Regions from separate parts of the Lysinibacillus sp. EB271-A1-10B genome, predicted to be linked through region 3. Evidence: riboswitches for the same ligand, from Rfam matches in the RefSeq annotation. Region 3 holds a riboswitch; each other region holds the start of a gene.
The links. Region 3 has a riboswitch for S-adenosylmethionine ahead of AC3WSK_RS24645 (O-acetylhomoserine aminocarboxypropyltransferase/cysteine synthase family protein). Riboswitches for the same ligand answer to the same signal wherever they lie in the genome.
Positions count from the first base shown of each region.

Region 1: it holds a riboswitch for S-adenosylmethionine, as region 3 does, so the genes downstream of both, AC3WSK_RS11560 (methionine ABC transporter ATP-binding protein) here and AC3WSK_RS24645 (O-acetylhomoserine aminocarboxypropyltransferase/cysteine synthase family protein) in region 3, are expected to answer to the same signal.
Region 2: it holds a riboswitch for S-adenosylmethionine, as region 3 does, so the genes downstream of both, AC3WSK_RS24975 (MetQ/NlpA family ABC transporter substrate-binding protein) here and AC3WSK_RS24645 (O-acetylhomoserine aminocarboxypropyltransferase/cysteine synthase family protein) in region 3, are expected to answer to the same signal.
Region 4: it holds a riboswitch for S-adenosylmethionine, as region 3 does, so the genes downstream of both, AC3WSK_RS16665 (cyclase family protein) here and AC3WSK_RS24645 (O-acetylhomoserine aminocarboxypropyltransferase/cysteine synthase family protein) in region 3, are expected to answer to the same signal.

Region 1 is NZ_JBYTDL010000007.1:25,548-33,797, forward strand. Features, by position in the region: gene AC3WSK_RS11535 (glycosyltransferase family 2 protein) at 1-39, opposite strand, end outside; gene AC3WSK_RS11540 (HEAT repeat domain-containing protein) at 36-1,082, opposite strand; gene AC3WSK_RS11545 (response regulator) at 1,079-1,963, opposite strand; gene AC3WSK_RS11550 (MetQ/NlpA family ABC transporter substrate-binding protein) at 2,397-3,254, opposite strand; gene AC3WSK_RS11555 (methionine ABC transporter permease) at 3,351-4,019, opposite strand; gene AC3WSK_RS11560 (methionine ABC transporter ATP-binding protein) at 4,009-5,037, opposite strand; SAM riboswitch class I at 5,301-5,406, opposite strand; gene AC3WSK_RS11565 (thioredoxin family protein) at 5,469-5,771, opposite strand; gene AC3WSK_RS11570 (toprim domain-containing protein) at 5,788-6,129, opposite strand; gene gcvH (glycine cleavage system protein GcvH) at 6,329-6,709, opposite strand; gene AC3WSK_RS11580 (arsenate reductase family protein) at 6,800-7,156, opposite strand; gene AC3WSK_RS11585 (acyl-CoA dehydrogenase FadE) at 7,902-8,250, opposite strand, start outside.
Region 2 is NZ_JBYTDL010000036.1:7,808-16,057, forward strand. Features, by position in the region: gene AC3WSK_RS24955 (amino acid permease) at 1-145, opposite strand, end outside; gene AC3WSK_RS24960 (PucR family transcriptional regulator) at 372-1,940, shown strand; gene AC3WSK_RS24965 (carbon-nitrogen family hydrolase) at 2,015-2,809, opposite strand; gene AC3WSK_RS24970 (pyridoxal phosphate-dependent aminotransferase) at 3,311-4,480, shown strand; SAM riboswitch class I at 4,794-4,898, shown strand; gene AC3WSK_RS24975 (MetQ/NlpA family ABC transporter substrate-binding protein) at 4,989-5,819, shown strand; gene AC3WSK_RS24980 (methionine ABC transporter ATP-binding protein) at 5,924-6,949, shown strand; gene AC3WSK_RS24985 (methionine ABC transporter permease) at 6,942-7,613, shown strand; gene AC3WSK_RS24990 (alpha-hydroxy acid oxidase) at 7,627-8,250, shown strand, end outside.
Region 3 is NZ_JBYTDL010000034.1:5,065-13,314, forward strand. Features, by position in the region: gene scpC (succinyl-CoA:acetate CoA-transferase ScpC) at 1-348, shown strand, start outside; gene AC3WSK_RS24635 (DASS family sodium-coupled anion symporter) at 524-2,005, opposite strand; gene AC3WSK_RS24640 (glycerol-3-phosphate acyltransferase) at 2,187-2,819, opposite strand; SAM riboswitch class I at 3,124-3,237, shown strand; gene AC3WSK_RS24645 (O-acetylhomoserine aminocarboxypropyltransferase/cysteine synthase family protein) at 3,355-4,656, shown strand; gene AC3WSK_RS24650 (hypothetical protein) at 4,980-5,366, shown strand; gene AC3WSK_RS24655 (homoserine dehydrogenase) at 6,148-7,134, shown strand; gene AC3WSK_RS24660 (MerR family transcriptional regulator) at 7,189-7,419, opposite strand; gene AC3WSK_RS24665 (response regulator transcription factor) at 7,870-8,250, shown strand, end outside.
Region 4 is NZ_JBYTDL010000013.1:61,212-69,461, reverse strand. Features, by position in the region: gene AC3WSK_RS16695 (DUF4272 domain-containing protein) at 1-368, shown strand, start outside; gene AC3WSK_RS16690 (erythromycin esterase family protein) at 424-1,848, opposite strand; gene AC3WSK_RS16685 (hypothetical protein) at 2,178-2,531, opposite strand; gene AC3WSK_RS16680 (DUF2225 domain-containing protein) at 2,555-3,250, opposite strand; gene AC3WSK_RS16675 (Cof-type HAD-IIB family hydrolase) at 3,999-4,772, shown strand; gene AC3WSK_RS16670 (DedA family protein) at 4,875-5,480, shown strand; gene AC3WSK_RS16665 (cyclase family protein) at 5,525-6,262, opposite strand; SAM riboswitch class I at 6,389-6,493, opposite strand; gene AC3WSK_RS16660 (YuzC family spore coat inner layer protein) at 6,658-7,065, opposite strand; gene AC3WSK_RS16655 (MFS transporter) at 7,416-8,250, opposite strand, start outside.

The DNA of each region.
Region 1 (8,250 bases), on a different contig from region 3:
ACCAAAGAACCACATACAAAAATCTAAAAATACTTTCATTTGTTCCCTCGCTTTCTGACGATTGTTTCACGAGCCATGTCAATTGCATATGGGTCATTTGAGGATTCCATAAATTGCTGTAATTTCGCAATTCCATCTCTATTTTCAGCAATTGTTTTAGCAGCCTGTGAGCGAACCCACCAATTTTCATCTTGAAGAAGTTGTTCTAAATAAGCATAGGTATAGTTTAGAGGTACATGCTTAAAGATTTTCGCAACCATTAATCTTATTTCCCACATATCTGATGTCACAAATGGAACATAAGGATCGATTTCATCAATTACACCAATTTCATAAAGACCTTTTAATGCTCTTATTTGTATTTCTGGAACCTCATGCGTTAATAGCTGTTTTAACCGATCAATGTATTGTATATTTCTTTTTACAGCTGCAGTATCAATTGCAGCAAATTGGATATTTGTTGTCCAGCTATTAAAGTCTTCAAATAATCGAATAAATACGTCATCCTCTAACAAGACAAATACTCTTCTATATTCGCTTTCAGAATAATGAATGTTCGATTCTTTAATTTTTTCGATAAACAATTCTGGTTGGAAGAGAGAGTATATTTTTAACAGTTGAAAATATTCCTCCTCCGAAATTTTGGTTTTTTCGAATTGAAGACATGTCTCTAATAAATCCTCTATCTGTAAATCAGCAATATGATATAAAGCATTCATCCTAATGCTCCATCGTTTACTGGTCAAATCCTTTTCATAATACTTTTTTAAATAGAGATTAGAAAACTCTTTTATTTTGTGTTCAACTTTCTCATTGCTTATATTTTTCAAATAAGATGAAAAGATTATTTCTATAGCTGCTACTTGAGCTCTCTCTCGGGGTACAAGCACTATAGAGAAAATTTCATCATTGATTAAATAGTTGTACCATTGCTGTGAAGAGTTTTGTAAAAAAGTATCACGCACTTCTGCAAAACGAATCTCCCGCTTGCGCTGAACAAGTATATAGATCGTAAATAAAAATAGAACTGTTAATAAAATACCGCTGACCGTTAAAAGAAAAGGAATCGACAGCTTGATCATAGCCAAAACCTCGCAAAAGTCTTCTTAATTTTTGCTTCTAACAAACGTAAATTAAATGGTTTTACGATATATTCATCGACGCCACCTTCATAAGCATTCAGTGTTGCACCCTCTGAGTTTCGTTCTGACATCATATAAATGATGAACTTTTTCTCATTCGGCATTTCTCGCAAAACGTGCAAAATTTCTAAGCCATTTTTACGTGGTAAAATATCGTTCATCAAAACTAAATGCATATGGCCAGATTTATAGTTATCGGACTGTAAAAAATCATAGCCATCTTCATAGGTCGACACGTCAAAAGTATAATGAGGAATGTCTAAATTTTCGAGTGTCGTTTCTAGCACTTTTCTAAAGATTTCATTTTGTTCAATAATGCTAACCTTTACTTGCTCCGTCGGTTGTACACGATAATCTGTAACCTGTTCTACTGACCAAGTCGGCTGTTCTTCATCTGCTAGTTTGTGCTTGTTTTTCTCTAACAATGTTTCAAAATCAACATTATTATTTCTTATTTCAGTAACGGAAGCTTTTAACGCTATTTGTTGAAATTCCCTTTCTTGCGTTAGAATTGCGAAAATCCGCTTTAAAAATGCTTTTACCTCTACTTCACTACTTTGCAGAAAAAATATCCCCCAATGCATGCCATCTGCTAGTTGGAAAAGTAAATCTGTTTTTCGTATTTTAGATTTTAAAAAAGCTGAAATTTGATGATTCACTTGATTACGTTCTATATCAGTTCCTTGTGAGGAATTCGCTACTTTAAAAAAGACTGCAGTCATTGTTAGACGCGAACGAATAACACTCTCACGCAAAATTTCAAAATAACCCTTCACCTCATGCTCCTGCATGATATCTTCCGCAACGATTAATTTATTCATTTGTGTTCACTCCAGTTGATGGAAGAAGCATTTTATTCTTCTTCGTTATTTTTCTATCATTCTTTTGATTTATAAACACAACAACTATAGTAATAAATATGACTAAACAATTTCTATACAAAATTTTTGGTAAATCGATCACTTTTAAAATATTATTATATTTTTGTTATAAACTACAGAATAATACCTCTCCTGACAAAAAGTTATATTTTTCTGATAAAAGACAGCCTTTTTATAATAAGAAGAAAGGGTATGTAATCTTTTAAATTACATACCCTTTCAAACTACAAAAAACACTATTTTATTCCAGCTTGTCGACTCATCCTGTCAGCGCCAAATCGGAGTGAAAATCAGCCTTTGTTTATTATTCAATTCTTTCGATAACAAGAAAAAGGGTATGTAAGTTTTATACTTACACACCCCTTTAAATAAATTATTTAACTGGCACAACTGAGCCTTTCCATTCTTCAATAATGAAGTCTTGGATTTCTTTAGATTTTAATACTTCTATCAATTTTTTAATTTCTGGTTTTGTTTCATCACCAGCACGTACAGCTACAATATTTACATAAGGAGATTCTTTATCTTCAAGAGAAATTGCATCTTTCAATGGATTAATATTGTTATCGATTGCAAAGTTCGAGTTAATTAAAACTGCATCGCCTTCATTATTTTCATACATTTGTACAAGCATTTCTGGAGCTGTATTTGCATCGAATTTGAAGTTCTTAGGGTTTTCTGCGATATCTTTTATTTCTGCTGCTGTTTTATCAACGCCATCTTTTAATTTAATTAAGCCCTTAGCTTCTAACAATGAAAGCATACGACCGTGGTCTGAAACTGAGCTAGAAAGTAAAATTGTTGCACCTTTTGGTAGATCCTCAAGAGTTTTATATTTTTTAGAGTAAATTCCGATTGGTTCAATGTGAATGGCACCAGCATTTACAAAGTCGTAGCCATTTTCTTTCATGCTAAGCTCTAAGAAAGGTAGGTGTTGGAAATAGTTTGCATCAAGTTCACCTGATTCTAAATGTTGGTTTGGTAATACATAGTCTTGATACGTTTCAATTTTAAGATCGATACCTTCTTTAGCTAAAGCTGGCTTTGCTTTTTCCAAAATAACCGCATGAGGCGTATTAGAAGCACCTATTGTTAATGTTACATTTTCTTTATTGTCTGATTTATCACCAGATGATGCGTTTGAGTTTGTATCATCTTTTTTACCAGCACCACAAGCAGCTAAGGCTAATACTAATACTGATAAAAATAATCCTGTTAAAAATTTCTTCATTTTATTGCACTCCCTTTTAACTAATTTAAAATATGTTAGCGGCATAAAACCGAAATAACTTTTTTGATGTTCGTAGCGAGATACGCTTTTTTCTTTTTAGCGTTTATCTGTTTTGGCTGTAATTAAGTCGCCAATCCATTGAATAATAAATACTACTATTAAGATTAATATAGTCGCCATTAAAGTTACATCTTGGCGATTACGTTGGAAACCATCTAAGAATGCTAAGTTTCCTAGACCGCCTGCACCGATAATACCTGCCATCGCAGTATAGCCAACAAGTGCTACAGCCGTTACAGTAAGACCAGAAATAAGCGCTGGGAACGATTCTGGAATTAAAACTTTCCAAATAATCGTTGACGTTTTAGCACCCATTGAACGAGCCGCTTCAATAACGCCTTTATCGATTTCACGCAATGAAATTAATACCATACGCGCATAAAATGGTGCAGCTCCGATAATTAGTGCCGGTAAAGCAGCATCTGCGCCACGAATTGTGCCGAGTAAAAATTTCGTAAATGGAATTAATAAAATAATCAAAACGATAAATGGAATCGAACGGAAAATATTAACGATTGAGCCTGTTAAAAAGTTCACCAGTTTATTGGCCCATAGTTGGTTTGGACTTGATAAAAACAATAAGATCCCAATTACTAATCCAAGTATAAATGTGATCACCGTAGAGATTGTTGTCATATACAACGTTTCATACGTAGCTTCCCACATTTTTTCCCAGTCGACATTCGGAAAGAAATTAGTTAGCATTGGCAATCACCTCCGTTTGTACTTCGACTGTATGCAAGTAGCTAAGTGCAGCTGCAACATTCGACTCTGTGCCTTCAATTTGTACAATAAGTGTACCGTACGCACCATTTTTTGTTTGCGAAATATTACCATGTACTATACTTACTTCTACATCACACTGTTTTACAAGATGTGAGATGACAGGCTGCTCTGTTTTTTCTCCTACAAATATTAGCTTTACAAGTTGTCCATTAGGGTAATTTGCTTTAATTTGTGCCACAGTTTCCTGTGTCTCCTTCGTATCTGTAATTTGAGAAACGAATTTTTTTGTAATGTCCGCTTGTGGCGCTTGGAATACTTGTAATACTTCACCACGTTCTACAATTTCTCCAGCTTCCATAACCGCTACACGGTGGCAAATTTTACGAATAACATGCATTTCATGTGTGATTAACACGATCGTTAAACCTAGTCGTTCATTAATATCGACAAGTAAATCTAGGATAGCATCTGTTGTCTCCGGATCGAGTGCGGATGTTGCCTCATCACATAACAATACTTCTGGATTATTAGCAAGTGCACGAGCGATGCCTACACGTTGCTTTTGTCCCCCCGATAATTGTGATGGATACGCTTTAGCACGTCCGTCTAAGCCAACTAGTGTGATCAATTCTTTCACACGTGCCTCACGTTTTGCCTTTGGAACACCTGCGATTTCTAGTGGGAAAGCAATGTTTTCCGCAACAGTTCGAGACCAAAGTAAATTGAAATGTTGGAAAATCATACTGACCTTTTGTCTAGCATCTCTAAGCTTTTGCCCCTTTATGGATGAAAATTCTTGATTGTTAACCGTTACCGTACCAGATGTAGGCTTTTCTAAACCGTTTAACAAACGAATCATTGTACTTTTACCAGCGCCACTATAGCCGATAATGCCATAAATTTCACCTTTATCGATAGAAAGGTTGACGTCTTTAACTGCTGTTAATTCGCCATTCGAGGTCTTGTATTTCTTCGTAATATTTTGAAGCTGAATCATAGCGAATTCTCCTTTTCTTATATCAATTGTGCCTCGGCATAATTGCGTCTGGAATCGGCTTTGTGCTGGCACAAAGAAATCCTTTTCGATTCCATGACATCCGCCGGAGGCTCTAGGCCAACATGACGTTGGTCACTCAGTCGTTGCCACAGGATGTGGCGTTCTTAGACTGAGTTCCTCTATTTCAGCGGCTGAAAGAAGTAAAAAACCCCTTCAACTATAGACAAGTAGAAGGGGTCACGTAACTTATACGTTGAACCGTTCTCTCATCTTTCAAAGATAAAATCTTTGGGTGATTTGGCACCTTTTCACTTTTGTGATGGTTGCCGGGCTTCATAGGGCACTTCCCTCAGCCGCTCTTTATAAGAGTTCGATATATTTATATTTTTTAGTATATTCGTACTTTACCACGTGAGTAAAGTCCAGTCAATTTATTTTTTTAACAATTCGTATAAATACGGTACGGATTGAAAGGCATAAACCTTCTCCGTCACTTTTCCGCCTTCACATACAAGTAAACACGGTACACTTTCAATTTTATTTTCATAAGCGATTTGCTCAATAAAGTTAATATTCGCTTTACCAATCTGTAGCTGTGGCAGCAATTGTTCAACAACCGACATCATTTTCGATGCAACTACACACGTTCCACACATTGGTGTATATAAATAAAAAGCAGCCTTTTCACCAGACTGGATAGCCACGTCCCACTGCTCTTTTGACCATTCTTCCATCTTTTTTCACGCAACCTTACAAAATATATTCATTATGGATTGAGAAATGTGCACGAAGCAAAATCGCCGCTAACACCTTTCTCGGAGTTGTCTCTACTTCCTTATATGTTGGCATTGTACGTAAATGCTCGGCCTCTGGATAATGTCTGTCCATTAATGCTCGTAGCTTATCACCCGATGTATCTGCATCAAAAAATGTATAAAGCTCACAGCCTTCATATGGATCAAGTAACTCTTCTAATTGATGCACACCAATTGTACCATTCGTGCAAAGTATTTTAACATGTTCATTTAAAATAGGTTCAATTTGAAGCTTATCCGAACGGCCTTCGACAATTAAGCATTTCCCCTCGAACATAACGCCACCCCCGTTTAGACATATCCCTTATCATTATTATATCAATAAATCTTGTCATTGATACTGTTAGACACCTATTGTTAAGGGAATATACTGGCATTCACCCTCATCCACTATGATGGCAGAATGGATGAAGATAATAAAAAACGTCGGTAGTTTCCGACGTTTTTCTATTACAGGCTTGTCTTATAAGCTTGTCTTATTCTGCAATCATTTCATCGTATTGCTCAGCTGTCATAAGCTTTTCAACTTCTGATGCATCAGCAGGCTCTACAACGATCATCCATGCTTTTTCATATGGTGATTCATTAACGAATTCTGGGCTATCTTCTAAATCTGCATTTACTTCAACTACTGTACCTGAGATTGGTGCATATAATTCAGAAACTGTTTTTACAGATTCTACGCTACCAAATGGATCATCTGTTTTGATTTCGTCGCCAACTTGTGGAAGTTCAACGAAAACGATATCTCCAAGTTCAGATTGTGCGAAATGAGAAATACCGATACGTACTTTTCCATCTTCTACTTTAACCCATTCGTGCTCTTCAGAGTAACGTAAGTCTTTAGGTGTGTTCATGCAAAAACCCCTCCATAAATATGTAATATATTCACTTTCAGTGTGCCATACTTCTTTCATAAAAACAAGATTAAAAGCGATTAAAAGCGGTTATTTCCAAGCTTGCTCAAAATCTGATTCTTTAAACCCTAACGTAACTTTTTTCCCATCAGTTACAATTGGACGTTTAATTAACATACCATCTGAAGCAAGCAGTTCAAGTTGCTCCACTTCAGTCATTTCAGCAAGCTTATCTTTCAAGCCAAGCTCGCGATATTTCATACCAGAAGTATTAAAAAATTTCTTTAAAGGTAGTCCACTTACTTGCCATAAGTTTGATAGTTCGTCCTTTGTTGGCGGTTGTTCGACAATGTGTACATCTTCATATGAAACTCCATTGTCATTTAGCCATTTTTGTGCTTTTTTACAAGTAGTACATTTCGGATATTGAATAAATTGAATCGTCATTTAAAGGCTCCTCTACTATCATTTTTAGGAACTACATTTTCAGTGTATCCCTCATTTTCTGTAGTATACCATCATAACCGTTACGAACCAAAATGAAACAATTATTAACTTATTCCTTCCATATCGTGGGGTTGATTTCCGTTACGGCTGGGCGCTTTGCCGCTGACGCTTCGCTTTCGCGCAGAGCTTCCTGGGAGCGTCCGATGAGCCGCTTCGCTGCAGGGTCTCATCTGTGACGCTGATCCCCAAGGAGTCGCCCAGCCTCCACTCCAATCAACCAATTCATATAGCGTGTGTTTCTTGCATATTTATCCGATTTAATGTAATAAAACCAAGCTTTAGCTACCGGTGTTTTTTCGTGCGAAAGCGAAGTGTTATCGTAGCAGAATCAACAACAGATGTACAATCGCCCTTACTATTCTGATTGATTATGATGTGTAGCCTTAGCGTTCTCATTTGCCATTCATAAAATTTATTAAAGTTCTACGATATTGTTGATTGGAGTGGAAGGCTACTCGACTCCCGTGGGAAAGTGAGACAGGCGAGATCCTGGACTGAGCCGAGCGAAGGAAGCGGCTCGACGCTCGCCCACAGGAAGCCTTGCTCTGTGCGAAAGCGTAGCGGCAGCAACAAAGCGAGTAGCCTGGAACGGAAATCACCCCCTCATTTTAAGAGCTATACTTTTACTTCCAACAAAAAAACCTAGCTATCGCAACTCTGTGGATAGCTAGGGTTTTTTTGCATATTAAACTACAAATTTTTCTGCTTCAATTAATTTAACAGAAGCTTCGCGTTTCTTCGCGATTAAGTTGTATGGGTTGTTGCGAGTTAATTTACGCAGTGCAGACAATGTCATGCGTGCAGCGTCGCCGTCTGCTGAAGCAAGAATCGTATCTTTTGCTTCTTTTTCAATTTCTGCAAATGCTTCTTGGCAGAAGATTTGAGTATACAGTAATTTTTGATGAGCTTTTTCAGCACCGTCACGAGCAATCGCCTTTTCTGTACGCAATACAGCAGATTCCATAGCGAATAGTTGGTTTGCGATATTTGCAATCTTCACTAATACTTCTTGCTCTTGATCAAGCTTCGCGCCG
Region 2 (8,250 bases), on a different contig from region 3:
TATAAGATAAAATTGCGCCAGGGCCAGCAAGGTTTATTACTGAGCCACTTCCCATAAATAGACCCGCTCCGATAACCCCCGCAATCGCGATCATCGTCATATGCCTTTTCTTTAACCCTCTCTGTAAATGCGTTTGTTGCTCCATATTCAGCTCACCTCTTTTATTAGATTGGATTACCGCTTACTAAAATTTTACATGTTACATAGAAACGAAGGTATAGACAAACTGTAAAATTCTATACATTTGTTTTAAACATAATGTAAAATAGACTAAACATTCTAAAAATATAATATTTAAGTTAATTTCAGCAAAAATAATACCTCAATGAGAAAACTAGAAAAATATCTATGTTAAAAGGAGGGAAGTTAACATGAGTCAATTTAAGCTTCAAGTGAAGGATGTATTAGAAAACACATACTTCCAAAGTGCGGAGGTCGTAGCTGGTGAGGATGGTTTATTACGAATTGTAAAGTGGGCTCATGTCATTGAAATTATACAAGTAGATAATTTTCTAGCTGGTGATGAATTAGTTTTAACAACAGGAATTAGCCTTCAGCACAGCATCGAGAACTTTATCTTTTTCGTGGAATCCTTAATCGAAAAAAATTGCGCGGCATTGTGCATTGAATACGGGACTTCCATACAGACCATCCCAGAAGTGATTGTAGCTCTTGCTAACCGGCACAGCTTCCCTATTATCGTTTTTCATGACACGGTTCCTTTCGTCCGTATTACACAAGATTTACATAGTCAAATTATGAATCAGCAATATTTAATGATCTCTACTTTAGAATCCTACTCCCAAGCATTAAATAAAAATGCTTTATTAGGGCAAAACGCAGAAGATGTTTTACAAAATATGTATCATGAATTGAAGACACAAATTGTCTTTTCTATTAAAGGTCGAGAGCCTATCTTTTTTCCAAATATGCCGCATACTAAGCGCCAGCAACTAGTTACGCTGAAAAAATCAGCACCCGTATTTAAAAATGAGCCCATCTTTATTTTTGACCAGCATTATGCAGATTTAACGCTCTATAGAGAGGATGGTCTATTCTCAGAGTTTGAATTACTTATTTTAGATCGTACAGCTACTGCCTTAGCACAACTTTTAATGAGAGAATTTTATATTGAAGAGAAAAGGGACATTGAGGATGCCTCTATTTTAGGAGATTGGATTGATCAAAAACTATCGAAAGAGGAAATTTATAAATTTATCGTTACCTATCATTCTAACTATAAGCTTTCTAGCGGGGCTGTTTTTATGTTAGCAACGCCTAATGCAGTCTCTAAAGTACAAGAGGATATTGTCTACAGCAAGCTCTACTATCGAAACCTTTTTGAGCAAAATGGATTTATACCATTTCTATATGAAAGAAAAAGCTATGTCATTTTTATTTTACTCCATAAGAAAGATAGTAAATCTAGTCGCGAATTATTAAATACGTTAGTTTCTTCCCTGCAGAAAACCGATTTTTATAAAAAACAACTAGTTCAAGGGTATCAAGTTGCCATTGGCAAAGTCGTTGCAGACGTAGAGGAAATACCGAAGAGTTATCAAACTGCACTCGAAACATTGTATATTTGCAGTAAAGTACAAACTACATCTTATTTTTATGATGATTTACATTTGTATCACCTCATCTATAAATTACAGATGCAAGTAAATTTACAGGAAGTGATTCAAGATTATTTACAGCCAGTTATTGAATACGACAAAAAATATAATAGTAAGCTATTAGAAACGCTGCAAGTATATTTGCAAACGAACGGCTCTAAACAACAAACCGCAAATCAACTGTTCATCGTACGCCAAACGCTCTACCATCGTTTAAAAAAGCTTGAAAGTCTTTTAGGGAAAAATTTCATGAAGGGGCATAATCGAATTACGCTTGAATTTATGTTGCTCGCCAATTCTTTAATTGAGGATAAAAACTAACTGCTGATTTATGATTGATCAGCGATGTTGCAAGAATAGCACGCTCAAAGTCGCTATGAGCGTGCTATCAGATTTTATTTTTCGGTAACTACTCCACTATATAACGTTGGTCTGCGGTCGTCATACACTGGAATTCTGCCCCGTACTTCATCGACAATCGAGAAGTCCACGTCAATGACAGCTACTTCCTCATCCTCTGCACCAACCCAAAGCACTTCGCCCCACGGTTGAATAATCATTGATTGACCATTGAAGTTTTCTACTTTTCTCGATATACGATTAACAGCAATCACGAAGCATTGATTTTCGATGGCACGTGCTTGCAGCAATGTGTTCCAATGATCGATACGCGGCGTTGGCCATTGTGCCGGTACGAACAATACTTTTGCGCCCTCTAAAGCGTGAGCACGTAGCCATTCTGGGAAGCGAATATCATAGCAAATCACGCCTGCAGCCTCGATATCACCAAGGGCAAAGCGATTCATTTCATCCCCTGCTTCTAAATATAAATGCTCGTCCATCAAACGGAAAAGATGTGCCTTGTTATATTCACCAACTAACTCACCGTTGCTATCAAACGTATACATCGTGTTGTAAAATTTATCGCCCTTCTTCGTCGAAACAGAGCCCCCAACAATATGTACGCCAAGCTCTTTCGCTAAGTTTGATAAAAATGCTTTCGAACGTTCTCCATCCACATCTGCAATCTCTGATAATTTTTCAAGTGCATAGCCTGTATTCCACATTTCCGGTAGTACAATGATTTCTGCACCTTGTTTTGCCGCTTCACGAATCTTGTCCTCCGCACGAGCAAAATTTTCTTCTACTTTGCCAAAACCAACATTTAGTTGGATACACCCAATTTTCATCTTAATTCCTCCCCTAGTCCCAAAAATATTTCTTTTTCTGCATTTGTGTTTTTCTATTTTTCATTATACTACAAGTAAAAATGATATCGCTGTTGTCTGAGCTAAGAGCAGCTTTGGAACAAAAACAAAAAGACCAGGATCTCAGCAATAAAGTGAGCCCTGGCCTTTTCGCGAAAGTGAATCTTACTAATCAATTTTGCTCTTAGTTTTAGATTCTATTAATTAGTACGATTAAGTTTAATAAAAGTTACAGTAATTAAAAAAAAAATTAAATATTATTTTAAAGGGTTTAAAAGTAAAGCCAAAACCTATGTTTTACGGGCATTGTTAAGATGCCTCAGATGTTGGCATAATTACGTCAAGAATCGGCTTTGTACTTAGGCTCGCATGCTCTTTGCTTGTATTTTGTGCGTCCATCTTTGTAAATAGAGACTCTAGACAATTAGTAAAAAAAGTAATATTATTTGCATCAATTATTATTTTCTAAAAAGGAGAACATGCATGGAATTCTCAAAAAAACTACAGCAACTCCCGACTCAATTTTTTGCAGCATTGGTGCAAAAAGTGAATTCTGCTTTAGCAGAAGGGCGCGATGTTATCAATCTCGGTCAAGGCAATCCAGATCAGCCCACTCCCCAACACATTATAAAAGCGTTACAGGAAGCAGCTGAAAACCCTCAACATCATAAATATTCTCCATTCCGTGGCATCGTAGAATTACGTCAAGCAGCCGCAGACTTCTACAAACGTGAATACAATGTTGATATTGATCCTGAAACTGAGGTAGCTATTCTTGGTGGTACAAAAATCGGTCTTGTTGAGCTGCCGTTAGCGGTTTTAAACCCCGGTGATACAATGTTATTACCCGATCCTGGATATCCAGATTACTTATCTGGTGTCGTATTAGGTGATGTTAATTTTGAAGTCATGCCACTTTTCGCAGAGAATAATTTCCTGCCCGATTATAATGCTTTATCCAATGAAGTAAAAGAAAAGGCAAAGCTTCTTTACTTAAATTACCCGAACAATCCAACTGGTGGTACTGCAACACTTGAATTTTTCGAGGAAACGGCGCGCTTTGCTAAAGAGCACAACATGATTGTCTCACATGATTTCGCTTACGGTGCAATTGGATTTGACGGCAAGAAACCTATTAGTTTCCTGCAAGCGGAAGGTGCCAAAGAGGTCGGCATCGAGATGTATACATTATCTAAAACATATAATATGGCAGGCTGGCGTATTGGATTTGCAGTTGGTAACGCTGATATTGTTGCGGCTATTAATCTTATTCAAGATCATCTATTTTGTAGTCAATTCCCTGCCGTACAACAAGCAGCAGCGGTTGCCCTTACAGCATCTCAGGATTGCGCGAATAAGCTAAGAGCGACTTATGAGCGTCGACGAAATGTTCTTATCGAAGAAGCACAGCGAATTGGTTGGCAAGTAACCGCACCAAAGGGCTCTTTCTTTGCATGGCTCCCTGTTCCATTAGGTTATACAAGTGAGCAGTTTACTGATGTATTGCTCGATAAAGCTGATATCGCAGTAGCTGCAGGCAATGGCTTCGGTCAATACGGTGAAGGCTATGTTCGTGTAGGTTTACTTGTAAGTGAAGATCGCTTACGTGAAGCAATCAGCCGAATTGAAAAATTAAACTTCTTTAATTTATAAGCATTGGATTTCCTTCCATTCAAAAACTGTCCTATTAGTTCACACTCGCTATAGGGGCAGTTTTCATTTCATGATCTTTCTTGGTTGCCTCAACCCTTCTTCTAACGGATAAATTGAACATGACCTTTGATTCATCAAACTATCTAATACACTGTCCTGATAACAATATTTCCACCCTACCCTAGCAAGAATTCCCATGCCTCTTTCGCGATCAAATAGTATAACAAAAAAAAATATTTCAAAAATTCGATTGACTTACTATATCCTATAATCTATATTAGATATATCGGATTTACAAAAAAATATTATAAATCTCTTATCAAGAGTAGCTGAGGGACTGGCCCTATGAAGCTCGGCAACCTCCTTTTTTAAGGAAGGTGCCAAATCCAGCAAACGATCATCGTTTGAAAGATAAGAGAGGACGTTTTTTCATGAGCCTCTCTTAATTTTTTTAAGAGAGTTTTTTTTATTTTTACCAGCCGATAAAACAACTTTGGAGGTATGTCTCATGAAAAAGAAAAACAAAATTTTACTAGGTTTAGCGAGTCTCACATTAGTAGCAGCATTAGTAGGCTGCGGTACTAATGAAGATAAAGGTAGTCAAGGTAAGGCTATTAATGAAAATAAAATTGTAGTAGGTGTAACTTCTGGTCCACACGAACAAATTGCAGAGGTTGCAGCAAAAGTTGCCAAAGAAAGTGGCTTAGAGGTAGAACTAAAAACGTTCTCTGATTATGTTTTACCAAATACATCGTTAGCCGAGGGTGATCTTGATGTAAACAGTTATCAACACAAGCCTTTCCTCGATGCATTTAACAAAGATCACAAAACAGATTTAGTACCAGTAGGAAAAACAATTTTAACTCCTATGGGCATATACTCTGATAAATATAAATCATTGGATGAAGTTCCTGATGGTGCTACATTCGGATTACCAAATGATCCAACGAACGGGGCTCGTGCTCTATTTGTTCTTCAAGAGGCAGGCATCATTAAATTAAAAGAAGGTGCAGACTTAACAGCATCTATTCGCGATGTGGAAGAAAACAAAAAGAATTTTAAATTCATTGAATTAGAGGCTGCACAAATTCCGAAGCAGCTTAGTGAAGTAGATGTGGCAGCTATTAATACGAACTTCGCTCTTGATGCTGGTATTGATCCTAAAAAAGACTCCATTCTTTTAGAATCTACTAACTCTCCATATGTAAACTACATTGCGGTACGTGCTGAAAACGAGGATGACCCAGCGATTAAAAAATTTGTTGAAGCCTATCAATCTGATGAAGTACGCAAATTTATTGAAGAGGAATTCAAAGGTTCTATCATTCCAAGCTGGTAAGTAACGATGAAGGGCCTTTCATAAATTGAGAATCTGCGAGACTCCTATAGGTATGCTAGCAGATTCTTGCTTTATAGAAGGACTTAGAAAGGAGAGTTCACAGTATGATTCAACTAGAAAATATAACAAAAGAATTTAAAACTAAAAAAGGTATCGTTAAGGCAGTAGATGGCATTAACCTGCATGTCAAAAAAGGTGAAATTCATGGGGTTATTGGCTACAGTGGCGCAGGAAAAAGTACCCTTATTCGCTGTGTTAATTTATTAGAGCGTCCAACAACAGGAAAAGTATTGATCGACAATGTAGATATTACTTCCCTTTCTTTAAACGACCTCCGCAAAACACGTCAAAAAATCGGCATGATTTTCCAGCATTTTAATCTCTTAAAAACAGCGACCGTTTACAACAATATCTCGGTACCATTAAAGCTTCTAGGCTATAACGACTCTGAAGTGAAAAAACGCGTCGCAAAATATGCAGAAATTGTTGGCCTAACAGAGAAATTAGATAGTTATCCTAGCCAACTTTCGGGTGGTCAAAAGCAACGTGTCGCTATTGCACGTGCCCTCGCCCAAGAGCCTGAGATTTTACTCAGTGATGAAGCAACAAGTGCTCTCGATCCTGAAACAACTGAAGCTATTCTCGAGCTTCTCTTGAAAATTAACCGTGAGTTGGGCATCACTATTTTACTCATTACACATGAAATGAATGTTATTCAAAAAATTTGCGATGATGTATCCGTTCTTGAATCAGGGACGGTTGTGGAATATGGCTCTGCTATAGAACTATTTTCGAAGCCTCAGCACCCAACGACACGAAAGTTTTTAAACACTATTTCTCAACGTAATTTATCTTCTTCCCTAATCGAACAATTAAATCTTTCCGGAAGTGTGATTCGCTTAACATTCCTTGGTGAAAGTACCGGGAAGCCATTACTTGCAGAAGTGAGCAAAGTTTATGATGTACAACCAAATATTTTAACAGCCAATATCATTGAATTAAAAAACGGCATCGTCGGTAATATTGTCGTGCATCTACACGGTAAGGCACATATCGTTGAAAAGGCACTTACGTATTTTATAGAAAACGGGGTATGCGTTGAGGAATTAGGAGGCGAATTAAATGAATAGCATTCAAAGTTTCTTTGCAGACTGGTCAGATGTTATTGGGCAATCCATTTTCGAAACCTTTCAAATGGTCGGGATTTCATTATTGTTTTCTATTTTAATTGGGATCCCTTTAGGGCTTTTAATCGTTTTAACTCGTCCGGGGCAATCATTTGAAAATAAATTTCTCTATCAATTTTTCAATTTATTTATTAATATTATTCGCTCTGTACCGTTCATTATTTTACTATTCTTCATTTTACCGTTCACGAAGCTGATCGTTGGCACAACTATTGGTGTAAAAGGTGTTATTGTGCCGCTTGTTGTTTATACAGCACCTTATATTGCACGACTTATGGAAACGGCACTTTTGGAAGTTGATCCAGGTGTTGTGGAAGCTTATACAGCAATGGGTATTAAACGTCGTCACATCATTTGGAATGTCTTACTACGTGAGGCTCGTCCATCCATTATTTTAGGCTTAACAATTGCCACAATCGGTCTGATAGGAGCAACAGCAATGGCTGGAATGGTTGGCGCTGGTGGTTTAGGTGATCTCGCATATCGTTACGGTCATTTACGCTATGAGGTCGATGTGATGTATGCGACAGTGTTTATCTTAATCATCCTTGTTCAGATTATTCAATCAATGGGTAACCGCTTTGCTGCGAAACTTAAGAAAGATTAATAGGAGGATGACGATGACTAAAACAACACATGGTGATCTACTGTTAAAAAATATTAATGCACAAGCCCCCTTCCCTATTTGCTTTGCAGATTTAGAAAAGGCTGTTGCAGAAAAAATGGAAGCTGGTCCGTTTGGCTACATTCGTTCAGGTGCTGGTGGTGAGCAAACATTACGGAATAACCGTGGAGCCTTTGAAAAATACTCTATTATTCCACGCTTTTTACATGATGTTTCAAGTATTGATACATCGATTGAGCTGTTCGGAAAAGTACATCCAACCCCGCTCTTATTTGCTCCTGTTGGCATGAACAAAATGGCACATGACGAGGGAGAGCTTGCCGTGGCACGTGCGGCTGATCAGTTAAAAATTCCTTATATTCAAAGTACAGTTTCAAGCTATGCACTTGAGGATGTGGCACAAACAGCCCCCACTGCTACTAAATGGTTTCAATTATATTGGTCAACAAATGAGGAAATTGCATATAGCATGGCCGCCCGAGCCGAGGCTGCTGGTTTTGAGGCTATTGTTTTAACTGTAGATACCGTCATGCTTGGCTGGCGTGAAGAAGATGTTCGCAATCAATTTTCACCTTTAAAACTTGGGTATGCTCGAGGAAACTATATGAATGATCCTGTT
Region 3 (8,250 bases):
AATGCACGATTAGGTATTTTTGTCACAAAATCTTATGCAAAAGGCGGAAATATTTCTAGTATCGTTCCAATGGTGTCACATGTAGACCATACAGAGCATGATGTAGACGTCATCGTAACAGAGCAGGGAGTAGCAGACTTACGTGGGCTTGCTCCAAAAGAGAGGGTTGGACTCATTATCGATAACTGTGCACACCCGGAATATCGTGAGCAGCTATGGAAGTATTTTAATGATGCCAATGAAGCAACTGGTGGACATCATACGCCACATATTTTAGAAAAAGCGCTCTCATGGCATGTGAATTACGCAAAAAATGGCACGATGAAGAACCCAGCTTTATCGAAATAATAAATTAAAAAAGCCTTGAAGGATAGTTTATTTGTTCCTTCAAGGCTTTTCATTGTTAATAACATAATCCAAAAAGCTCAGGTATCTGTGGAATAGACGGGGAGGCCTACGAAGTGATCGGGTAATCCCCGAAATGCTCTGCGCCCGAAGAAAAACAAAGTTCCAAAGCTTCTTTTTACAATAATCCAATCCATTTCCAATATGTTGCGGAGAATAGAAGAACTAGGATGTATCCAATGATCGTTAATGGAATACCAGACTTTAAGAAATCCTTTGTTGTAAAGGCTCCTGTACCATAGGCAAGCATATTTTGCGGTGCACTAATAGGTAAGAGGAAGCCGAAGCTAATAACGAATTGTTGCACGATAACGAAACCAACCTGATCGACATTAGCTGTTAATGTTGAGGCTAAAACGATAAATACTGGTATAAGCGCAGATGCTAAGCTTGTTGCGCTCGCAAAGCCTAAGTGAATAAGAATATTGAATAAAGTGACAAGGGCAATGGTTGCAAGAATTGGCATAGAATCTAAACCGAGTGAACCGAATACTTTATCAGATAACCAAGATGCACCTTTAGTATTAAGCAAGACTGTTCCTAACATAATTCCTACTGCAAAGACGATAATTGTACCCCAAGGAATATGCGGTTCAACTTGCTTCCACGTATAGACACCTATTTTGGGCATTAATAAAATGGCGATTGCAACGATTGTGACCGTTGTCGTATCGAATGGGTGGAGTTTGCCCTCAGTAGCCCAGAAAAATAGTAAAACGGCAGATGTTATGATTAATCGAATTTCGGGAGCTTTTAGTGGGCCAAGTTCTGCAAGTTGTTTTTTGATTACTTCTCGGCCACCTTCGATATTACTTGTTTCAGGCTTAATTAGTGTAATCATAATGAAAAATAGAGCTACTGACATGATGATGGAGAAGGGGGCTGCGTAAAGCAACCAAGCACCCCAAGAAATATCCACACCAAATTGTTCTTTAATGAAATTTAAAGCAACCATATTTTGTGCTGCTGCTGTTTTAATACCGATATTCCAAATGGAGACAGCTTGCACAGAGGTAATGACAAGTAAAGCAGCAAGTCGACTATCACGTGGTAAACCAAATGCCGCTACCATTCCGAGTAGTATTGGTACAACTGCGCCTGCACGTGCAGTAGCAGAAGGGACGAAGAATGCGAGTGCAATCGATACTAAAATAGCACCGAAGACAATGGCTTTCGTTTTTGTCCCTACTAGTGAAAGAATCCATAGCGCAAGACGTTTATGTAAATTGGTAATTTGCATGGCTGCCGCTAGGAAAAGAGCTGCGGCTACTAGTGCAACTGCTGAATTACTAAATCCGCTTAATGCTAATTTTAATGCATCGGATGTTCCTAGCTCTCTCGTTGGATCTTCCATTGACGGAGCTAATCCTAGTAAAACTGTAACGAGAGCAATAATCATGGCAGAGCTAACGGGATAGGATACTGCTTCTGTAACCCATAGGATGACCGCGAAAGCTAAAATAGCCAAAGCCCGTTGTCCAGCTACAGGTAAATCGCCGTTGTTCGGTAAAAAAGTTATGATGATGAGGGATGCGAACGCTAATGCAATCCAGAGTGGCTTTAAATTACGTTTCGGTTTTGCTTGTTCAGAAGTAGACATACTTTCTCATCCTTTCTAGCATTTTCTATAACATCGACTAGTAAAATGCTTTATTAAGAAAGTAAATTGTCTATTTATTGTAAAAAAAGCTAGTGTGTTCAAATGCTTTCTAGTTATAGCGATAATGGGCAGTTACGAGAAAATACGCGGTCATAGAAAAGACAAAAATATCCAAAATATATTAGTTTTTCTTCTTGAATGCTGAGGTAACTTTAGGCTCAGTTCCTAGCATCAATCGTTTAATATTTTCGATATGCAAAATGATGGCTATACCAAAAAGAAATAAGGCTATACACGTTGGGCCGACCCCAGGAATCCATAAATATGTGGCTGTGCAAAAAACGAGATAAAATTCAAGTACACCGACAATTAAAAAGCTCGTCACGAAAGAAAAAATAACAAATAAAATGAGTGCAAATAAGCCAACTTTCCAATCAATCGCAAGTAATATCCCGATAATTGAAGCAGTTCCTTTGCCGCCATTGAAGCCCATATAAAATGGGAAATTATGACCTAGAATGACACCGGCTGCTACGATATAAATAAAGAGCCAAACTTGTACTTCAGTTAATTGTGTTATATCAGCAAGATAGACATGTGCACCGATTATAGCTACAACACCTTTACCGATATCGATAAGTCCGACTAATATGCCGTATTTCCATCCAAGGGAAAGCGTGGCATTAGAGGCACCTGCATTGCCAAAACCAGTCTTTTTTAAATCTACCCCAGATAAAAACTGAGCAACTTTAGAGCCATGAATACAGCCAATCAAATAACCGACAAGAAGAAAAATGATAACGGCTTTTAACATAAAAGTCCTCCTTTCTATATAATAAGCTCATCACCAAAACGTGTGATTGATTTCCGTTCCGGCTGGGCGCTTTGTTGCTGACGCTGGCTTCGCCTCCACTCCAATCAACTAATAAAAAGGGCGTATATTTTAACAAATTTCACCCCGAAACTTTTAGTGATGAATTATGTAACACTAAAATAATGTATGCGTTCGTAATACGTAAAAAAGCAGACAGAAGTTTCGGAAAAAATAAAATTTTAGTGTTGACAGAGAAAATGTCTATGTTTATACTTTGTAACAACGATGGAAATTGAATCACATACTCTTATCAAGAGCGGCGGAGGGATAGGCCCTATGATGCCCGGCAACCAGTAAGTGACGAGCTTGCTAAGGTGCTAATTCCTACAGATTCTTACTTGGATCTGACAGATAAGGGGAGGAAAACTTGCAACCGCAACCCTCTTCTTAGCTGAAGAGGGTTTTTGTTTTCTACTTAAAAAATCCTCCTCATCTCCGGTGCCATCGTAAAAAAATAACCATATGGAGGTATACAATGACAAATTTTAAACCAGAAACATTGCTGTTACACGGTGGCCAAGAGCCGGACCCGGTAACAGGATCTCGTACAGTACCCGTATATCGCTCAACGGCATTCGTTTTTAAAGACACTGCTCATGCGCAACGTCTTTTTGCCTTAGAGGAAGCTGGCAATATTTACACACGAATTACAAACCCAACTGTAGATGTTTTTGAAAAGCGCGTCGCTTTATTAGAAGGCGGTACAGCAGCGGTAGCACTTTCATCTGGTGCAGCAGCTATTGCATTTTCAATTTTAAATCTAGCAGTGGCAGGTGATGAAATTGTTGCAGGTAGCTCTTTGTACGGAGGTACTTATAATTTATTCGCCAACACACTACCAAACTACGGTATTAAAACAATTTTTGTAGACGAAACAAATCCAGAAAATTTCCGAGCAGCTATTACAGATAAAACAAAAGCAGTGTTCGCTGAAATTTACGGTAACCCAAGTTTAAAAGTGCTAGACATCGAAGCAGTAGCGAATGTAGCACATGAAAACGGCTTACCATTAATTATTGATAGCACATTTGCTTCACCATATGGCTCTACACCAATTGATTTCGGTGCAGATATCGTTGTTCATTCCGCAACAAAATGGATTGGCGGCCATGGTACAACTTTAGGTGGCGTTGTAGTAGATGCAGGGAAGTTTGATTGGACTCGTGGACGCTTCCCAGGCTTTACAGAGCCAGATGCTTCTTATCACGGTTTGCGTTATGGTATTGACACAGCAGCGGCTGCATTTGCCACAAAACTGCGAGTGCAATTACTACGCGACTTTGGACCAACATTAAGTGCAGATGCAGCATTTAATTTATTACAAGGTTTAGAAACGCTTCATTTGCGTATTCCTAAACACAATGAAAATGCATTAGCGGTAGCTGAATATTTACGAAACCACCCATCTGTGGAATATGTAAATTACAATGGATTAGAAGATTTCCCTACCCATGAGTTAGCTAAAAAGTATTTGAGAAATGGCTTCGGATCAGTGCTTACATTTGGTATTAAAGGTGGGCGTGAAGCAGGGCGTAAATTAATCGATAGTGTGAAATTATTCTCGCACGTAGCAAATGTAGGGGATGCGAAGTCATTAATCATCCATCCAGCATCTACTACACATCAGCAACTATCAGCTGAGGAGCTAATCCAAACTGGCGTAACCGAGTCGCTCATTCGCTTATCCATCGGTTTAGAGGCAGTAGAGGACATTATTGCAGATTTAGAACAAGCTATTGAACAAGTAACAGTTTCACAACAACAAGTAGAAGCCTAATAAATAAAAGAAATTGGCTAATGTTGTAGCGTTTACGTGTTTTCCCATTCGATAGGCCTCATTTGGTAATACGTAAAACGTTGCTGCATCATCCGCTTGCCTCATTCGGTAAAGGTAACTGAAATTCTTTAAAAATAATACCTAGTAATTCAATAAGTATTGTTGACTTGTTTAAATCCTTGTTTTATACTAGGAAATAAGAAAATCGTTCGACATTTAGTTTTCATAAGTGCTCCCCCACTTTTGAAATATATGAAGCGGAGTAGTTGCTAAGTCAGTAACTACTCTTATCTACCAATACTGATGATAAAGGAGTGTTTTAAATGGGAAATGTGTATAGTGCGCAAAACATTGCATCTTATCTTATTTATGAGTTAAATGAAGGTCATGTTTTTGTGAACAACATGTCCATTCAAAACATACTTGCATCAGTTGAGAGTAAATGGCAAGAGAACTTTGGACATTCAGCTTTTAAGGAGTTTGTTTATGTCAAAGAAGAAGGCTATACAGTAAAAGAAGTTTTTGAGACTTATGAAGGCTACGGAGCAAGTCATATTCCTCTACCTGCGACAGAGTATTACTTAAAATACGGCACGTTCCAATTAGTTGAACGTACGTATGCAATACCAAATTTTAAGCTAGAGGAAATAAGACTGGTGCAACAAGTGCTAACACAATATCGTTATAAATTACTAGCCAAAGCTAGTTAAATCCCTCATATAATTATGCTCATTCTCTGCTGCTACAGGGAATGAGCTTTTTAATTAGATGTTGGAAGATATAGTAACATAATTGAAAAAATTTTTATTAATATATTTCAAAAGAACAATTTTTAGGAATGTATTTACATAAATATAATAGAAGAAAGGCATTTATTTTTGGCTCATCACCAAAAGCTGTGGGTGATATTTGTTAAAATTAAACAAATATAAGTTGATTGGAGTGGAGGTTGGGCGACTCCTTGGGGATCAGCGTCACAGATGAGACCCTGGAGCGAGCAATGCGAGTGAAGCGGCTCATCGGACGCCCCCAGGAAAGCGCCCAGCCGCAACGAAAATCAACCCCACACTATTGTGATGATCCTTATTTTTATATGAATCGTCAATATTTGTTCAATTATTTTATAGATCAAGTGAAAAATCATATAATAAAAGGAATGAAAACGATTTCCTTTGCACTTCTAGGGGAAACAAATGTCCATCCTAGAAAGATTTTTCTTGTGCAATGTATGTATTTACGATACAATCTTCAATAAGTTAAATTTTGAATTATTTGAATTTGTGTGTTTCACAGACTGTATTTTCATTCAGAATATTTTTTGTAGTGAGAGTGAAACACCATGACTAAATATCTGTCTGAAGACGAAGTGTTAAACACGGCAAACTGACCTGCTTTGTAAAGTCAGCGAACAATTCAAAATCTGTACGAATTAAGCTGAGACGAAATAAATATAATGAAACTGCGGAATGTAAGTTGGAGGGAATAACAGAAATGGCAACTATAAAGGCAGCTATATTAGGATTTGGAACGGTAGGTCAAGGAATTTACCATATATTAAACGAAAAGCGTGAAGAGCTTAAAAATAAATTAGGCATTGAGCTAGAAGTAGCAAAAATTTTAGTTACAGACGCCAGCCGTGAACGCGTACCAGGGACAGCACATTTAATGACAACTAGTATGGATGAAGTTTTAGCTGAACCAGGTATGCAAGTTGTTTTTGAGGCGATCGTGAATGAGGAGCCAGCATTTACCTACTTAAAGCGCGCTGTTGAACATAAATGTCATGTTATCACAGCTAACAAAGTAATGTTTGCAAAGCGAGGCTTAGAGCTACAGGACCTTGCAAAAGCAAATGGTGTGTTTGTGGGCTTTGAGGCAACAACCGCTGGTGGTGTACCAGTCATTAAAACGATGAAAAACATTTTGCTTGTCAATGATGTTAGTCGTATTCAAGGTGTTTTAAATGGGACATCCAACTATATTTTAACGAAAATGCGTTCACAAGGCTGGTCGTTCGAAACTGCTTTAAAAGAGGCGCAAAATTTAGGTTATGCAGAGGCAGATCCATATAATGATATTTCCGGACAGGATGCCTTTAAAAAATTAATGATTTTAAGTGCTTTAGCATTTGGTGAACAACCAGATTGGGCTGACGTCGAGGTAGTTGGCATCGATAGTATTTCGGCAGAGCAAGTAAAAGAAGCGTGCGAAAAAGGCTTGCGTTACCGCCACGTTGCTGAGGTTGAGAAGCTAGCCGATGGGAAAGTGATCGCAAAGGTTGGTCCACAATTAGTAGATAAAGAACATCCGCTTTATCCTGTTGATGACGTCAATAATGCAGTGGCATTGGATACAAATTATATTGGTACTTTAACGCTAGTTGGACCTGGGGCAGGTATGTATCCAACAGCCAGTGTAATGGTAGAAGATTATGCCGAAATTATCGGTAAAAGAGCCGGGTTTGTCGTAACAATATAATAGATATGCCTATCATTCAACAATGCTCAATTTGTTTGAATGATAGGCATTTTTTTAATCCTCATCTTTAACATCAATATCCTCTGGAATAGGAGTATTCCGCCAAATTTCAATTTCCTCTTTAATACGATCTAGCTGATCAAAATAAGTACTAAACTGCCCGCTATTAATCAGTATTTGGTCCCCATCGTATACTGAACGAATACGGCCCTCGTAAACTAAGCGAAGTATTTGATCCTCTGGCATACCAAGGTCGATGGCTGTTTCTTCAATTGTTTTATACATAATTTCGCTCCTTTTGTTGTTTATATTATAACCTCCCGTTAAAAGAAAGCCTACTGTAGGTTAATAAATGAAAGAAAAAGGAAAATGGTAATTGTTTACTTTTTGATAAATCTGTATTATTAATGTTAATGGGCTGTGGGGCTATTATTAACAATGTCTTTTTTTCTAATTAATTCGTCTAACAGGTACAACCATTTGAACGATTGATAGCACCTTTGTCTTTTTTTGTTTAGAAGGGATACTATGTTATTGACTTGCTAATATCCTGTATATAAGTTTGATTTCCGTTCCGACTGGACGCCCCCCCGGGAAAGCGCCCAGTCGGAACGGAAATCAACCACACGTTTTGGTGATGAGATTCATTAAAATCTTAAGAATTTCTTCATTTTTATAATAACTGGTTTTTAAGATTTAAAAGGTACACTATTTATTGAGAGCGAGGTGTATATCATGACGAAACTAACAGTTCTTGTTACAGACGATGATCAAGATATTCGTGATGGTATTGAAATCTATTTAAAAAATGAAGGCTACAATGTCATTAAAGCTGCTGACGGCTTAGAGGCAATTGAAAAATTAGAAAACAATGAAGTACATTTAATTATTTTAGATATTATGATGCCGAATATGGATGGAATTACAGCGACGTTTAAAATTAGGGAAGAGCGCAATATTCCAATTATTATGCTTAGTGCAAAGGCAGAGGATGGCGACAAAATTCATGGTCTATCTGTAGGCGCAGATGATTACGTTACAAAGCCTTTTCATCCGTTAGAGCTATTGGCTCGTGTGAAATCTCAGCTGCGACGTTATGTACAACTTGGGACGTAC
Region 4 (8,250 bases), on a different contig from region 3:
TGCAAAAAGCCATTAATATTTCATGGCAATACGAGGCTTATTGGGCACTTATTTGGGCACTTGGCTTTGTTGAAGAACTCGATTTTCCTGATGAAGTATGCGATTGCGAGTATGCCATTCAAGTTGTTTCTAACTGTGAAACGTTTGAACAACTTTATCTTCAAGCTGTCATGCGTAGTCAGGAAGAGATTTTAGATGAAGCCGACAAAATTTACAGATATCATTGGGCTTGTGTAGATAGTCGTATACAAGAACGACCAGCTCCTGCGGGGATGAATGAAAGTATCGTTATGGAAAGACGTAGGGGCTTGTTCTGGATAATAGGGCATCGCAATGAAGACTGGGATACAATTTCAATGGATACTTAAACATAAAGAAAAATAGCAAACTAGTAGGTTGAGCTAGTTTGCTATTTTAACAATATTATTTAATATAATTAGGCTTACTTACCTTATCAATCAGAAGAAGGCCATCATATTGATCTCGCGGAACAAGACTTTCCTGAATCATTCCCCAGCTATACGATAAACGTGGTTCAAACATCCATGAGTTTCCTCGCTCATTTTGACGGTTTCGCATGTCGATAAATGTGTACGGTTTATTTGATGACGAAAGAATATCCTCGACCGATCCCTTTATAGGAGGTAAAACGGTCATAGGTTCACCCATATTGTTTGCTGTTTCGCCACTAGCCATATAAAGGCCAAGTACATAGCTATATTTCTTGTAGATATCTGGTAGACGCTCACCCATTAACTTTACCGGGTAAGGAGAACCCATTACTTCGGATTGTGCTTTACGAATATGGTCATTATGCGCCCAGACGATAAACTTTTCAGTCGGATAAATCTCCTCTGCCAACCAAAGTAGGTTTTCCATCATTGCTTGGTCACGCCATTCCATTGTCTTATAAAAAGACTCAGGGTTATATTTTTCTAGATCAATATTTGATTGAATTGATAGTTCTACATATTCGTCTGCTAAACGGATACGGTCAGCCAAAGTACGTTCCATAAGTTTTACAATATGTGGCTCGCTAGGATAAGCTGCTTGTAACTCTTTTTCTTTAAGCTGTACCTGTGATTTTACTTGTTTATACACGTCGATAATGCTAGGTTTCGCCTCTTGGTAGCCTTTTAAATCCTTACCGAAGCTCCAATCAGCAAGTTGCTTCTCTACTTCACTGAACTGTTTCGCAAGCTGACTATTTTGTAGCCAGTCACCGTTCGTAAATGCATTTTGCTGTTGAATATCAAAGCCTGCTAATTTTAAAGGTTTATCTGTTTTCTGTGTTTTTTTAGCATATTCAAATAACGGTAGTGTTTCTTTTGTCCACCATACACCAAAAATAGAATCCTTCATCGTTTGTTTCGCTGTTTGTTTGTCGATTTGCCCCTGAGCATTCATGGCATTCCCCATACCACTTTCGAAGGCTAGGACATTGTAGCCCATTTCTTGGTGTAAAAATTGAATTAAACGTGTTTTTGCTAGGTTAAATTCTGCTGCGCCATGTGAACTTTCCCCTAAAAAAACGATGCGCTTATCATGGAGTAAAGGCTTTAGCATCTCTAAATCTTCAAATTTATTAGATGGAATGTTTTGTTGAATAATAGCTTCAGGCTGAATGGACGTTAAACTGTAAGCATGGTCGTTTGTCCACTTTTTCCACTCTTGAAGTGTTTCATTAGATGTGCGAGCTACCTTAACTTCTAATTTATTTTCGAAAGCTACGCGTTCTTCTATCACCGGAACTGCTGCCGATGCATTTGAAACTCCGTTGAACGCTACAAAACTTGTTAGCGCGATACTTAATGATAATAAAACCTTACGTTTCTTACCTTTTGTCACTCTCTATCAGTCCTTCGTTATATGTTAAGGCTAATTATAGATAGTGAAGTTTAAAGTAAAAGGGGAGTTTGTTTAAATTTTGTTTAAATTTGGTCTAATTACATGATTAAGGTTCATCACCAAAAGTAGTGGGTGAAATTTTTAAAAAAACATTTTATATTAGTTGATCTTCGTTCCGGCTGGCCGACTCCTCGGGGCGTCAGCGACAAAGCGCCCAGCCGGAACGGAAATCAACCACACGTTAGGGTGATGAGCCATTATTAAAGTTATTTGAGCGAAGACAGTAAAAAAACATCTCCAAAGTGTAAGTACACTGTAGAGATGTAATTTTATTTATAGTGATACGTGCTAGCTCTAGGATGATTCCGTTGTATTTGATTGAACCATGCACGATCCTTTTCCTCTTGTTTTAATGTACTAACGATTGTTGATGAGCAACTAACACAGATTTTTGCCTGAGTAATTTGTCCACAGCGTTCACAAGGCGCCCCTAAATTAGGGAAAATCGATTTTTTTAACTTTCCTGCTTTTACCCATTTATAGAGTAGGTCTGATGAAACCCCAGTCACTGCAACTACCTCATCGTTCGTTAAATAGCGATTATTTTTTCTTAGTAAAAAATGATGCAATTCCGAAAAAATATCTTCTTCTCTCACATCAATCCTATTAGTAAATAGCAACATATTTATTACTCTCCCCGTTTACATTAATTGATGACTTCTCCTATATTGTCATTTACGTTGTTAGGTTGATCGTCGTATTTATAGTTTTCCCAACGATTTCGTGCTAGTTTTCGATATTTATTGGAAACATGTCGATCTGCAATTAATCGAGAGAATCCTTTTTTCGCCTCAGCAATATCTCCAAGTCGAAGGCTTAATTCAGCATGTAAATATTGAATTCTCTCTCCGCCCTCTTGATTGGATGCAAAAGATTTACTGTAAAAGTCTCTTGCTGCAAAGAGGTAGCGCATTTCCGATTCATGATCATTTTTTAAGCGATATAGCCAGGCTATTTTTAGTGCGAAATTGGCCATAAGAAGTGACTCTTCCATTGATGCTCTTGATACAAGATAGGCTAATTTAAGGCTTACAATGGCATCATCAATCGTACGTTCCTTGCAAATATCCATTGGTTTTTGTAGCTCTTTAATGTACAGCTCATCTATAAGAAGCATGAAAGGTCCATACGTTCTTGTCATAGATTTGTGATAAGCGTAGCCACAATGCGGACAAACGGCAACCTCATACAATAACGGGTTTAAACCTTCATAAACTGGCATGAAGTCTGTTTGTTCCTCGATAATTTTATATCGATTAGGGCGAACTTTATATGTAGTAAAATGCTTTTTGCAAAACTTACAATCCACACTACTTTCATAGTAATAAATATTAAATGCCATAAGAATCAACTCCTTTCCACCCAAATAATTTTATGTAGAAGACTCCTACCTCTGATGGTAGTAAGAGGGATGTGAATATATTTCTTTTGTTCTATTTATATGAAGGGCGATGTCGTTCAATATATTTAATTTAGTTTCTCTTATTTTAACAATTCTATGTTCTTTGGTATACTCCTTTAGAATTATTAAAATAAAAATGTTCGATGCTTTTTTAGTTATTTGAAATACCGATACGTACCCGTAATAGTATTTATCGGTGTTGCTGAAGTAATTTACATGTTCGTTTTAGTTTGTCGAAATACGTACAAATGTTTAAATAAATAACTACTTATTTTTTTATTATAAAGTCGTTTGTGCAGGTTAAAATACCTATATTGTGTTTTGGAATAAAGATGCTTCCTCTCAATTATTAACGTAAAATTACAAGTATGTTGGATAGGGAATATAGGATTATGATTGACGGTAAAGAGGAGCCAATTAACGCTCGCCTGTAGTGGAAATGAGTGTCTTTAAATTAGATTCATCATCAAAATTGCGGATGACATTTATAGGGTAATCTTCGTTCCGGCTGGGCAAATCCTTGGGCAGCAACGAAGCGGCTCATCGGACGCCCCCAGGAAGCTCTACTCTGTGCGAAAGCGTAGCGGCAGCAGCAAAGCGCCCTGCCGAACGGAAATCATCCCCCATGCTTTGGTGTTATTCCTCTGCTAGATTTACATCTAATATGTAAAATGAAAAGGAGCGAACGATGGATTATAAAATTGTATTCTTTGATGTAGATGGAACGCTTGTTAATTATGAAGATGGTCGTATGCAAGAACGTACAAGGACCGCTATTCAACAATTAAAGGATAAAGGAATTCATATTGTAGCTGCTACAGGAAGACCTTTATCAATGTGCCAGGATTTAAGGAATGTAGGAATAGAGACGTTTATTACAGCTAATGGTGCATATGTTAAGCACCAAGATCAAGTCATACATAAAATACCGATTGCCAAAGAAGTAGTCCAAGTAGTGAAGGCTTTTGCTGATGAAAATAAACAAAGTCTATCGTTTTTTACAGAAACATTATCAATGAATAACGTTCAAGAAGAAGAGACATTAAAAGCTATGAAAGAAACATTATCTTTGCGAGAGTTTCCCGTTATCAATGAAGATATTGGAACGAAAGAAGTGTATTTAATGTGTTTATATGGTGATGAGGATGTTGAGAAAAAGTATACCTCCACATTTCCTCATTTATTATTTAAAAGGTGGCATCCTAACATAACAAATGTTTTGCAGTATGATGTTTCTAAGTCTATTGCTGTTCAAGCTGTACTAGAATATTTCGACTTGAGTCCTGATGAAGCACTTGCTTTTGGGGATGGAGATAATGATATCGATATGCTAGAGCAGGTCGGCTTCGGTATTGCAATGGGAAACGGTAGTGAAGCATTAAAAAATATCGCTAATTTTGTAACAAAGAAATCAACTGAAGATGGTATTGATTATGCTCTTCGTGAGCTAGGAATCATTTAATGGGAAAAACTGTATTGAATTCATAACACTCATAATGTTGTCTCCATTGAGTTATGATAAAGCTAACTATAAAAATTATTATGCTTTAGGTGGGATGGATTTATGGCGCAGCATGTGCAATCTCTTATTGAACATTATGGATATTTTGGCATCATTCTTGTCCTAATTGGGGGGATTGTCGGGCTGCCACTTCCTGATGAATTATTTTTGACATATGTAGGGTATAGCGTTTATCGAGAAACGCTTGCACATATTCCTGCTTTAATCAGCGCTATCGTAGGTGCGGTAGGAGGAATTACTTTGAGCTACTATATAGGCTATAGATTCGGGCTACCTTTATTGCAAAAATACGGTTCGAAAATTCATATTACTGAGCAGAAAATTGATTTTACTAAAGAGTTATTTGCAAAAATAGGGCCGGGATTATTATTAATAGGATATTTTATTCCTGGTGTGCGCCATCTTACAGCATATATTGCCGCTATTAATAATTATCCTTATAAAAAATTTGCTTTCTTTGCGTATACGGGAGCAGTTATATGGACATTTACGTTTATTACTTTAGGTAATGTACTAGGTGAGAAATGGCATTATGTTGAGGCATATTTATCCCGTTACAGCATTTATCTTATAGTATTGTTTATAATAATTATGCTGATCGTTTATGTTGTTTTTAAAAAAAGGAATCCCACTAATATAAATGATTAAGAAAGGTCTGGTTCAATATTTATTGAATCAGACCTGTTGCTATATTAAGGCAATATAGCAAATGAACGAACAGGGAATCCAGATGCTTTTTCAGGCTTCGGCACAATATTGAATATAACGGCGCCTTTTGGAGGTAGCTTATCCAAATTTGTCATAAGCTCAATTTGATAAGTATCTTGCTCAAGCACAAAATATTCGCCGTCTAACTTACCGTTTTTACGAAAATCTGTTGCTGAATCCGTATCAAAAGTTTCGTGGCCGATTGCACTTACTTTTCGTTCGTTGAATAAAAATTGCAAAGCTTCTAATCCCCAGCCAGGAATATGATTATTGCCATCGGTATCTTTATTGCTGAAAGCCTCTTTATCTGGCCAACGTTTACTCCAATCTGTACGCAGCGCAACAAAGGTACCTTCTTCAATTTCTCCATATTCAGCTTCAAAGTTAAGAATATCTTGAACGCTTAACGTGTAGTCGTTGTTAATTTCAGCTTCCTTCGATTTATCAATAACGATTAGTGGGAGTACTAGTTCTTTTAGCTCCAATTCCTCTAAATAGCGTGTTTCTTGCACGAAATGGATAGGTGGGTCGATATGTGTTCCGTATTGTCCAGGGAAAGAGAATTGTTGTGCAAAGAATCCATCATCATGTGAAAATAATGTTTCAAATTTTGCATCATCAAACATAAAGAAATGAGGAGAGTTTGGACCGAATGTATGTGTTAAATCAACCCATTCTTTTGATTTCAATAATTTTATTGCTTGTAAAAGTTCGTTTGCCATACTATTTCCCTGCTTTCTGTGCATATTTTGGGTGCGATTCTTTGCGTATCATTCACGTTAAAGAGCAAATAAAAAAGAGTCCTCCTTGTAGAAGAGGACTCTTGTGCAAAGCAAATGCAGTAAGTCTTCTCATCTTCAAGGCTAAATTATGCCATTTGGAATTAGCACCATACCTATAGGCTGGTTGCTGAGACTTCATAGGGCCAATCCCTCCGTCTCTCTTGATAAGAAAATACGATATAAAAATTTTCAGAAATAAAGTTTACAAATAATTTAGCATATTTATTTATAGGTTACAAGTTCAATAGGGATACGAGGTTAAAAAATTTCAACACTTCAAAACCTCCAAAAGCATGCGAAAAGCAAAAAGAGGCCCTCTTCAAAGGGCCAACTCTTCACCAACTCAAAGCTAATGTAAGCTTACAACAGCCGCTATCAGTAAATATTATACGAATGCCATCTGGCGTATAGGTAGTTTCGAATTTTATCGTAACGCCCGTTGACGTAATTAATTTTTCAACTTCTGTTTTATTTGATAGTTGCGCTGCGTTCATAAGATCATGTGCAAATTGCTCTGATTCATCAATTTTATCCGTAAGTAATTGTGCTTGCTGCATAATAATCTTGACTCGTTTCGCGGAAGTCTTTAATTTCACTGTATTGATGGATGGAAATGGACTTCTATTCGTTGGGTCAGGCATTGCTAGATGTCTAGAAGGTTGTTGAGTAGTTGGTTGATTTGCCATTACCCATGCCGGATAATAATTAGGATAGACAAAATACGGATAAGGATTGTAATACAACTAAATTTCCTCCTATCCTATAGTTGATACATTATCTTATGTACAACAAAGACTTTAGGTGTTAATGGCAAATGCTTTGAAAAGCCTGAGCGAAAAGGTACTCAAGTCTATGCAAAAGGAGGGATTGATTTCCGTCATCGCTGATCCCCGAGGAGTCGCCCAGCCTCCACTCCAATCAACATGTATCTTCTGGCATGGCACTTTAATTTATAGTGATAAAACAAAACATTAGCCACAGATTTTTTGAGCGAAAGCGAAGTAGCTTAGAACGGAAATTATCCTCATTTAAAGTGCTATAACATTGACAAATATGTCCTTTTCATTGTTTTTTGATCCTATAAGCAAGGGGACTATTGTTTGTTTCTATCAAAGATTAACCATAGGAATGTAGTAGCTGCTGCAAGCATCACTAAGCCGAATCCGTATATAGGTGTATGTGCTAATGATTGGTGGCGAATGATGAATCCTCCAATGTATGACCCTATAAAAATGCCAATGTTAAAGGCCGAAATGTTTAATGCGGAAGCCATTGAAATAGCTGATGGTATATATTTTTCTGAAAGCTGAACGGCATAAAGCTGTAATCCCGGTACATTCATAAACATAAATAGACCCATCATAAGGACCATTAATAATCCCATGATTGATGACTCCAAAAAGAAGCCAATGCCGAGTACAGCCAGTGCTAAGCCGATAAAGATAATAAAGATAGAACGTAAAGGGTTATTATTCGCAAAATGACCACCTAATGTATTACCGATTGCAACACAAATACCGTATCCGATTAAGATCACGACAAGTGCTTTTGGTGAGTAGCCCATATACTTCTCTAAAATAGGGGAAATATACGTATATACTACGAATGCGCCACCATATCCAATTGAGGTAATAAAGAGAATTAGTAGCATTCTTATATTCCCTAAGACTTTCCCGATATCTCGAATAGATATTGGATTTCCTTTAGATAATTGACTAGGTACAAGCAGGGCATTACTAATTAATCCGATAATACCAATAACAACAATGAAAAAGAACGACATTCGCCAGTCAGTTACTTGTCCAATAAAAGTTCCTAGCGGGACGCCTGTGACAGTTGCTAATGTTAACCCTGTGAACATAAAAGCTATTGCACTTGCTCGTTTATTAGGTTCCACAACATCTGCAGCGATAACAGAGGCAATAGAC